Regions from separate parts of the Bacillus shivajii genome, predicted to be linked through region 2. Evidence: riboswitches for the same ligand, from Rfam matches in the RefSeq annotation. Region 2 holds a riboswitch; each other region holds the start of a gene.

Region 1 (3,284 bases), 880 kb from region 2:
GACAGTTAAACTTAGTTCTTTCTCAAGAAATCTTGAGACACTTCGCATGACTCTTTCTGCACCTTTTGGGCTTTTACAAAGAATGATAAAATCATCCGCAAAGCGGACGATACGGTGACCACGTTCGGTCATCAGTTGATCAAGCTGATGTAAGTAGATGTTCGAAAGTAACGGACTTAACACACCACCTTGCGGAGCTCCCTCGGGAGTATCTTCGTAAAGATCCTCTACCATGACACCTGCTTTGAGAAAACGGTGAATGAGTTCGATAATAGACCCATCCGTCACTCGTTTCCTTATTTGTTGTTCCAATTTATCATGTGGAATCGTATCAAAGTAGGACTGTAGATCGGCATCAATGACATAATGGTATCCTGCTCTCAAGTGTTCAGTAACTTTGTCTAGAGCCATATGAGCACTTATCCTTGGGCGGAAACCATAACTACACGGAAGAAACTCTTCTTCGAAGATAGGTTCCAATACATTCCGTAGAGAAGCTTGTACGATGCGATCTTCCACCGCTGGTATCCCTAGTGGACGTTGTTTCTTCCCATTATCTTTATCGATCATCTTTCGTCGAACAGGTTTGGGTCGATATCGTTTACCTTTTAGCTTCTGTTGGAGCACTTCTAGATTGTCCTCCAGCTTTGCTTCATATCCTTCAATTGTTACTTTATCGACCCCTGGTGCACCTTTGTTCTTCTTTACTTGATAAAAGGCACTTACTAGATTCGCTTTCTTGTACACTTTGTCGTACAAACTGTACCATACACGTCTTTCCATCTGTTATTCCCCTTACGCCACTGCTTTCGTTTCTTCCTTTGCTTCTGCTTCTCCATATGAAATGTCGAACATATCAAGGTTGGTAGCCGATGGCAATACCTTATATTTCACATTTCGGCGATAGACGGTGTACCCTTCTGTTCCACCCTGGCATCAGCCCCCTTGGCTCTTGTCCAGCTTCTGTCTATTTCCGCAGTCATAAGTAAGCCTACTCACATTGTTCTTCTATGGGTCACGCCCTTCGCACGATTCCTCACCTTTTGGGTATAGGTTCGCAACTGTATCTGTGTACAGTTTCACTCATGTGCTGTCCTCGCTACTGTCGCCAGTAGGTCATTGGCATGAGCTTCTCCACTACTATGGCGATCTCTGACTTCTCCCTTTAAAGCTCATCTTGTGTCCTTGGCTTAGCCTTGTAACATCAATACCTACTTTAGGAAGCAGGGAGATCTCAATGGGTCACATCATGTACTTTCCCTCTAATCCAGCCCTCATAACACTTTGAGTTTCCAGCTATTCGGACTTTCTGTTCTCTTGCACAGTCATCCAACTCTCGTGCCAACATGGGATATCAGCTCTGTTCAGAGGTTTGCCTTCAGATCCTCCGCACGCTACTTCACAGTCAACGCACTATCTGTCAGCTAATGCTTGCCGGCTGGCCGATGCATTCGGGACTCTCACCCTTTAGCACATGTGCTGCCACTCGCGAAAAAAACAGCCATGTTATTTTTAACACGGCTGTTGTCTTTATATATTATTGAGTTGGACCTGCTGTAAGGTTCCAAGAAAACATTGTTTCATATTGACCTGCTAAAGCTGTATCTGGGCTTAATGTTAAAGATAATGCATCAGTAGGGAAAGCCGCTGTGAATGTTCCTTTTCCTTCATCGACTGCAGCACTTAAAACATTTACTGGAACATCTAGTGAACCACCTTTTGGTGTTACATATTCTGCACTTGAAGAGCCCGTACCAGCAATTACTGATGAAGGTGCTGCTAAGTTAAGAGACTCTTTAGGCAGTGTATGAGTACCGTCATCTTTTTGTATCGGAGATGCAGATACTTGCACGTTCCAGCCAGCACCTGTTCCTGTTGGGTCAACGATTTTCAAACTATCTAATGATGCAGTTGTTGTTTGAACCGTACCGTCTAATGTTACACCTGCAAAAGTAGTTGCATTTGGTACTTCGATACTGAGTTGACCACCTGTCACTTCAGCATTACCAGACGTACTACCTTCTGATGCTAATGACGGATTTGCGAACAACCCTAATGATATTGTTAATATTGATAAAACAGTTACGATCTTTTTCATCTATTTATTTCCCCCTATAGGTAATTTTTTTTTGAGATAATCTATATCTCACTCACCTTTATCCTCATTTTGGGCATAAAAAAATTCTTACTTATACCTTTGTCGCATAGCAAGAATTTCAAGGAAGTAATAGATACTCCTTTCATTCTTTAGCAACCTGTCGACCATAGCATTTCTTCTTGCCTTAGGCACATGGCTTTGCGTCATTGTCTTTCAACAATTTTGCCTTTTGTAAGGAATGAACATATGAAACTGTTCAATCAGATGGTGTGTGATATATCTTACATTTGTTATCATACCTTGATTTCAGGGCCTTTTCTAGCCATCAAATGTTTCCATTGTTACCAGTGAAAATAATGAAAAAAAAAAAATGAAAGATGATGTATTTTGCATAAAAATAAAGCCCTTTTTCTACTAGATCTTAAGGGCCAGCTGTTATATTTACGATTATTGTCGTCGAATATGTACCTTCCATTGTATGTTCCGGCTCTAGCGTTAAACCTAACGCATGTGACCCAAAGGATACAAGAAAACTTCCAATTCCACCTCCAGCTGAAGCACTTACCAATTTTAATCCGTCGTTTAAATCAATCGCTCCACCTCTTACTTTCAACTCACTTGCTGCCGATGAATGCTCTTCAATATTTGAAAGAACTGGAGCCTCTATATTTAATGACCCTGGAGGAAGACGGTGTCCATGTTGATTTGTAAGCGGTTCTGCTTTAACTGTTATATGCCATCCGTCAGTTAGTGGATATTCATTGTATATTGGAAATGAGTTAATTTGTGCAACGGTTTGTTGAATTTGTCCATTTAATGTAACTGCGGAAAAGTCCCCAATTTCAATTGGCCCTAAAAAAGGCATGAAGTCCTCACCTTTCTCTTGGTCATTACCCCCTTCTGCATGATCAGGCGTCCCAGGTTCCCCTGCATGTTCTGGGTTCTCCGTATCATCTGTATGACCAGGAGGTAATTCATTCTCCTCCGTTGAATCGGCATGTTCAGGCGCCCCATCTTCCTCTGTATGAGGAGGGTTTTCAGTTTCTTCAGTATGTCCTGGGGGCAAACCATCCGCATCTTCTTGACCTGGGGGGAGTTCTTCGGCAGAGGTTGCGCTTGAAATACTCAACGGTGTTGTAATTATAGAAGTCAATAATAAAGAGCCAACAACCACTTTTATCAATTT
Region 2 (3,284 bases):
ACCATGCGCAAAGCATTAGATATATAAGAAGGAGTCACTCAAATATTTTACTTCTAAAAATGACATGACATTGGTCGATGGTGTAGTTATTACAAGTGACAAAGAAGTAATTTAGAAGGGTGAATGAAAAAAGGACGGTGGGGTAAGTGATCGAAACAATTGTGAAAAATAAGTATGATGATTCATTAAAAGAAAGTATAGATGGGATGGTGCAGAGTGTAAAAGATGTCATTCCAATTCAGGTAGAGGTAAATGAACCAACATTAACTGAAAAACCTTATTACCTACGTGAGATAGGGGTTCTTATAGGTATTACTGGTGATTTAAATGGCCAAGTCCTAATTGAGGGTGAGACATCGACATTCGGCTTAATTGCTCAAGGGATGTTCGGCTCAATAATTGAGGGAGAAATGCTAGAATCATTTATTGCTGAACTTGGCAACATGATTTCAGGTAATATGGCAACAAGTATATCTTTAAGAGACATTAGACTTGATATTTCACCACCAGCTGTAATCTCAGGTAATTCAAAATTTACAGCATTTAATCATGCTGTCAAGATTCCGATTAATGTTACAAGTGATGAAACAATCAACATCATTATGATGATGAAAAGGGAAGCATCATAATCTCAAATAGGAAAATCGCAGAATCATTGGGCATTTAGAAAAACAAAAGTGGAGTAGGGGATTAGTTATGAAATATATAACGATAGGATTTATGGTTCTCTTATGTTTAGGAGTATGGGGGTTATTTTTTTGGCTAATTTTTGGAAGTAATAATTCTAGTGAAACAGCGGTTATTAATGAAGTACATCAAGAGAAAACTTCAAGTACAGAGCGATTCATTTTAGATGAAGAAGTAAAAAAAGAAGACATCGAAAACGTTCAGGTGCAAGCAGAGGGTACAACTGAACCCAATATTCAATCTGTTCATCCATTAGAAGATAATCCGTTTATAAGTATAGGTGAAGGTGTTTCAATTTATGAATTACTAGATCAGTTGGAAAGTGAATAAGCTCCTGCTGCAAGAAGTCATAAGTTTGAACGAATCAGATTGGCCACTACTCTATGTATTATGAAATAAAGACCTACAAGAATTTTTGATAAGAAGAAAAATGACCGAAGTGACGGTTCTAAGGTTTACTTGTCAACACTTTTATACAAAATTAACGCGTGTTATCTATGCTGCGAAGGTGCTTAAGCATATTCGTGGCTTTCTTTGAGAGTAAAAAGTATAAAATTTCTCACTCTCGCTAGGTGTCTAGCTCCAGGCGCCATCGGCTCGAGGTCACTTCGCCCAGTCAATTGAAGTCTAAGAAGATCGACTTCTTCTTGCCGGCTATTCCAAAGAACGTTTCATCACGAGTAAGCTTCGAATTGCCTCGACGGATAGGACATCCTAATGCCGCGCATGCCACAGGACGTGGCGTATTGCGCGGTGGACGGATAAACTACAAAGCAGCGCTAGTAGAGAAAGAGGCAGTGCTTGTCGCCGATAGGCGGTCGCCTTGCGCTTTTCTTATATACTGCAGTTCAAATCTTCTCCCCTCTCATGACATCAAAATGCCTATACTTTACAAGGGGATGTCCTATATAAATGAGAGGAATTGTAAGGTGTCAGAATTTATTAAATTCTCCTTGAAAAATATGTCGAAATAGATAGAAATTTAGCGCGAGGATATGTATAATGAAGTAGTCAAAAAGTTTCAAATAGGTAATGTTTAACGATAATAGCAAACTTATTGAAAGATAAGGACGCAAAGCTACGAGCCTAAGGTGGAAGCACTATGGCAGTCGGGTTGCCGAAAAAACAAAAAAGATGGGTACTTTCTGTGTATCGATCTTTTTTTATGTTTATAGACCTATTGTCACGAGTCAATTATCTATTTTTTGTCTGAACTTCAGCTGATTTGATTGAAATGGGGGAGAACGACAATAGACAAGAACGATTTCGTTCAAAGATTTAGACGAGGAAGTACTAGAATATTGGAGGGGAAAATAAAATGGAGAAAAAAAGAGGGATAGGAAAGTTAAATGGAAGGAACGTCAGGCTTAATTTACAAGCGAAATTAACGATCATGATCGTCATTCTGATTTTTGTAATTACATCACTAAGTGCAACTGCCTCCGAGATTGCACAACATTATATTCAGAATGTGTTAGCGGTAAATATCGTCACAACCGGGGTTAGCATTCTATTAGGAGCACTAGGCGCATATGTCATTATTCGCTTTATTCTAAAAAAACAATTATTAATGGGATTGCTGAACAAACAAATTTATTAGCATTAAATGCTTCGATTGAAGCTGCAAGGGCTGGAGAGAATGGAAAAGGTTTTGCTGTCGTAGCTGATGAGGTAAGGAAGCTTGCAACACAGTCTAAAGATTCAACTGAACAAATTCAGGAATTAATTAGTGAGATTCAAAATGGCATCGAAGAAATTGTTGATGATACGAAAGTAAGTGGTCATGAGATTGATGGAATGGTAGAAGAAGTCGAGCATACCGAAAAGGCAATTCGAGATATTAATCAATCAACAGGTTCTATTAAGGAACAAACAGCTGAAATAACCGAAACGATCAAAGAACTTACTGAAAGTAGTGAACAGGTGAATGGATCGATTAATAACACTTCCGCTGTTGTAGAAGAATCACGAGCAAGTACAGAAGAAATTGCTGCTTCGACAGATCAACAAACCTCAGCAATGAACGACCTTACAAATATGAGTACAGAATTGCAGGATTTATCTACTCAATTGGATCAACTCGTTAAGAAATTTAAAGTAACAAATCGTACGTAATAAATGATCTTACAACAATTAGTTATAAAACCCAACAATGTTAGTATTCTGAACTTTGAAGGAAAAGATAAATATCTTTGAAGAATACTAAGGGAGATATTTACTGCTCATACATATAAAATGATTAAACTCACTATGGGACAACATCATAGTGAGTTTTTTATGCCACATAACCTCTAGAGCTAGGTGTTATGTTTATGATCTAAAAATCTTTCCATGAATAAGTTACGATAATTCGTCGAGAGAAAACACCTATTTTATTCTTCTCCATCCCGTACTCTTTGCAAATATCGATCGTCATCTTCCATATAGGACACTGACTTAGAGTCATAGGTCGGATCGTATGTCTCGTATTCTCCTGTTGCAATTTTTCTTTCGTGCTCTTGTTGGCCTAGGTCCATTAACATTCCTAATTCACTAGACACTTTTGGATACGGTTTAACACCGTTATTTTCGTGTGTGTCAGGTTTAGTCTCTTGTAT
Region 3 (3,284 bases), 980 kb from region 2:
AGCTCGGAGGAATGTTTCCTAACTCATCATCCCTCCACCTTATCAGTGCTTCAACACCGATTACTTTTTTTTCCTTCATATCAATTTGAGGTTGGTAATATAATTGAAAATCCATTGTTTCAGCTGCTAACCTTAAACGTTTTTCGGTCTCAAGCTTTTCAACATATTTCGTTTTGATCGAAGGAGTGTACCATTGGTAATGGTCTTTCCCTCTTTCTTTAGCATGGTGCATTGCTAGCTCCGCTTGATACACAATCGAATCAAAAGATTCCCCATGATAAGGAAAATCTGAAATGCCAATACTCGCTGTTATAAAAAATTCATTACCATTGATAATAAATGGCGTTTGAAAACATTGTAAAATTTCTTCTGCTACTTGATGAATTTCGTTGTTAGAACTAGGTTCATTTAACAATATTGAAAATTCATCACCGCCGTAACGATAAACGGTTACATTTGTATTTTCAACACTTTTTAATGAATTTGCAATCTTTTTTAACAGCTGGTCTCCAGTGAAATGTCCGAGCGTGTCATTATAAAATTTAAAACGATCCAAATCAATGAAAAAAACAGCAAATGAACGGCTTGTGTCTACTTTTGCACTTTGAATTTCGCCGATAATATCTTGCTCGAATTTTTCGCGGTTAGGAAGATTCGTTAGTTTATCATAAATAACCAATTCTTCAATGGTTTGTTCAGCTTGTTTTAGTTTGGTTACATCACGATGAATAATGATATACCCACTACTTTCTTTATCATAAGAAAATATGGGCATGGAATACCTTTCAAGGGTGACACTTTCCCCACTTTCTACTTCCAATACACAATCTGAAACAGCTTCACTTCCTCCATGAAAAAAGCCGTTTTCATTTTCACTGTGGTCAAAGAGAGGTTGAACATAATCGACATATTTCTCTCCTATAAGCTCTGTTGTTTTATAACCTAATAAAGAAGCAAATTCTTCACTTATGTACGTAATGTCACCATCTTTTGTAACGATAATAAGAAATGAAGTCTTTTCTAACGCAAACTTTAGCTTATGAACAAGCTCACGATAGGGACGCCCTTCCTCCTCTTCCTTCTTACTATCATCTTCTTGCTGCTGAAACCACACATTTTTAAACCACATTGGTAAATCATTATGTTGATATGGTTTCGTAGTAATGTTCGTCTCTTTGTTCTTCATATTTTCCCTCCTTGGATGAAAAACATTATGCACGGTCGTTCTAGGGGGAGAAACTGTGAATACCTTCGATAACACAGCTTCCAAATAAACCTTTAGAGCATATGAATCAAAGTTTTTATCCCTATAAAAACACAAAAACCGACCTTCAATAAGGTCGGTTGCACTACTAGCTCCAGCATGTCAAAGTGCCCAAATGAAGACATGGTTTCATCGCTTCCTCTTTTATTTTTCGATTTCTTGTAAATATATCTATTACTATTCTATTTTTTTGGAGATAAATAATCAAGAATTTTGGTAAATATTTTTATAAATTGTTTTAATATAGTGAAAATTGTTACCCCTTCCCCATTTTTCATGTTTTGATTTTAGACAAAAAGTTTTCACAGCGTTGTCATATAACAAGCGTTTTTTCTGATTTTTCCATTCTATAATAATAGTGAGACGTACTTTTTAAGAAAGCGAGGTGAGGCGGTTGAATATTAAGCTGTACATTACGCGAAATATAATAGGTAAAGTTGTCGAAAAAAGGTTATTGGAAGTGCTTAATGATATCGGAATTCATGTAAACCTTGACGTTTATTATGAGGATGCCTCTCCAACTCAAGGGATCATTTTCACCCCAACATTGTTAGTAAATGGACAAGTGATGAGTACCGGAAAAGTACTATCAAAAGATGAACTAACACAAATTTTTATGTAGCTTGTTTCTTTTGCCTCCACTTAGGGTATTCTAATAGATAAAACGTGGCTTTCACTACTCTGGAAAAAACGAAAGAAATCAACACCATTGGAATTAAAGCCTTAATCAACTCTCATATAACGAATGATAGTACACAAAAACCTCAAGCTGTTAAAGGAGGAACAAAAATGGAATTTGTCGACTTAAATTACGGAAACCTTAAGTCTGTAGCATATGATGAAATAATGAGGGAATTGCATGTACGATTTAAAGACGGCGATTACATGATATATTATGAAGTGTTTAAGCCTGATTATGTTGGGTTATTGTCTAGTGAAGATCATACTGATTTTTTTCAGGAAAGAATCCAACCAAGGTACCCATGTAAAATGATTAATGACCGTTAGAACAGGTGCAAATAGACAAATTCATAAAATGAAAACTTGCTAATAAATAATAAAGACTTCCGTTTAACTTATCACGCAATTGCTTATGATAAGTAAATGTGAAGTCTTTTTCTTTCACGTGAAGCTCGAGACGACAAAATGAATAAAAAAAATAGTGGTACAACATATACGAGTTCGATAAAATAGAATTGGATAGATTTCCCTTATTTACAAGGACTACATACAAGGAGGGTTATTAATGAGAATTGGAGTACCTAGAGAAGTGAAGAACAATGAAAACCGAGTTGCACTTACTCCAGCGGGGGTCTTATCATTATCTCAAGCAGGACACGATGTGTTTGTTGAAACAAACGCCGGAATTGGAAGCGGTTTCACAAATGAAGATTATACGAATGCTGGAGCTGTTATTTTAGATACAGCTAAGGAAGTTTGGGACCAAGCCGAAATGGTGATGAAAGTTAAAGAGCCATTACCTTCTGAATATGACCACTTCCGTGAAGGCTTAATTTTATTTACGTATTTACACTTAGCTGCTGTACCAGAATTAGCTAAAGCACTAACGGAGAAGAAAGTAACAGCGATAGCTTATGAAACGGTTGAAGTAAATCGTACACTACCCTTACTAACTCCAATGAGTGAAGTTGCTGGAAGAATGGCGGCCCAAATTGGGGCTCAATTTTTAGAGAAGCCTAAAGGTGGAAGTGGTGTTCTTCTTTCTGGTGTTCCAGGTGTTAAACGTGGAAAAGTAACTGTTATTGGTGGCGGTGTTGTTGGAACGAATGCAGCGAAAATTGCTATGGGACTTGGAGCCGATGTAACAATTATTGACTTGAGTCCTGAACGCCTACGTCAGCTAGATGATATTTTCGGTACAGAAATCAATACGCTCATGAGTAACCCGTTAAACATTGCAAATGCTGTAAAAGAATCTGATCTAGTCATTGGTGCAGTTTTAATTCCTGGAGCAAAAGCCCCGAAATTAGTTACAGAGGAAATGATTCAACAAATGAAA

Evidence for each region. Region 2 has a riboswitch for cyclic di-GMP ahead of LGQ02_RS19105 (hypothetical protein). Riboswitches for the same ligand answer to the same signal wherever they lie in the genome.
Region 1: linked by a shared signal. The riboswitch ahead of LGQ02_RS15015 (WxL domain-containing protein) and the one ahead of LGQ02_RS19105 (hypothetical protein) in region 2 are both predicted to bind cyclic di-GMP.
Region 3: linked by a shared signal. The riboswitch ahead of LGQ02_RS14565 (sensor domain-containing protein) and the one ahead of LGQ02_RS19105 (hypothetical protein) in region 2 are both predicted to bind cyclic di-GMP.

Annotation. Positions count from the first base shown of each region.
Region 1 covers NZ_CP084703.1:3,086,495-3,089,778, forward strand. Annotated here, with positions in the region: gene ltrA (group II intron reverse transcriptase/maturase) at 1-783, opposite strand, end outside; gene LGQ02_RS15015 (WxL domain-containing protein) at 1,538-2,098, opposite strand; cyclic di-GMP riboswitch class I at 2,247-2,335, opposite strand; gene LGQ02_RS15020 (ICP22 family protein) at 2,520-3,284, opposite strand, start outside.
Region 2 covers NZ_CP084703.1:3,969,032-3,972,315, reverse strand. Annotated here, with positions in the region: gene LGQ02_RS19115 (chemotaxis protein CheX) at 147-629, shown strand; gene LGQ02_RS19110 (hypothetical protein) at 697-1,017, shown strand; cyclic di-GMP riboswitch class I at 1,725-1,809, shown strand; gene LGQ02_RS19105 (hypothetical protein) at 2,006-2,287, shown strand; partial or broken gene LGQ02_RS19100 (methyl-accepting chemotaxis protein) at 2,251-2,802, shown strand; gene LGQ02_RS19095 (hypothetical protein) at 3,060-3,284, opposite strand, start outside.
Region 3 covers NZ_CP084703.1:2,988,191-2,991,474, forward strand. Annotated here, with positions in the region: gene LGQ02_RS14565 (sensor domain-containing protein) at 1-1,186, opposite strand, end outside; cyclic di-GMP riboswitch class II at 1,330-1,413, opposite strand; gene LGQ02_RS14570 (thioredoxin family protein) at 1,659-1,886, shown strand; gene LGQ02_RS14575 (KTSC domain-containing protein) at 2,054-2,272, shown strand; gene ald (alanine dehydrogenase) at 2,511-3,284, shown strand, end outside.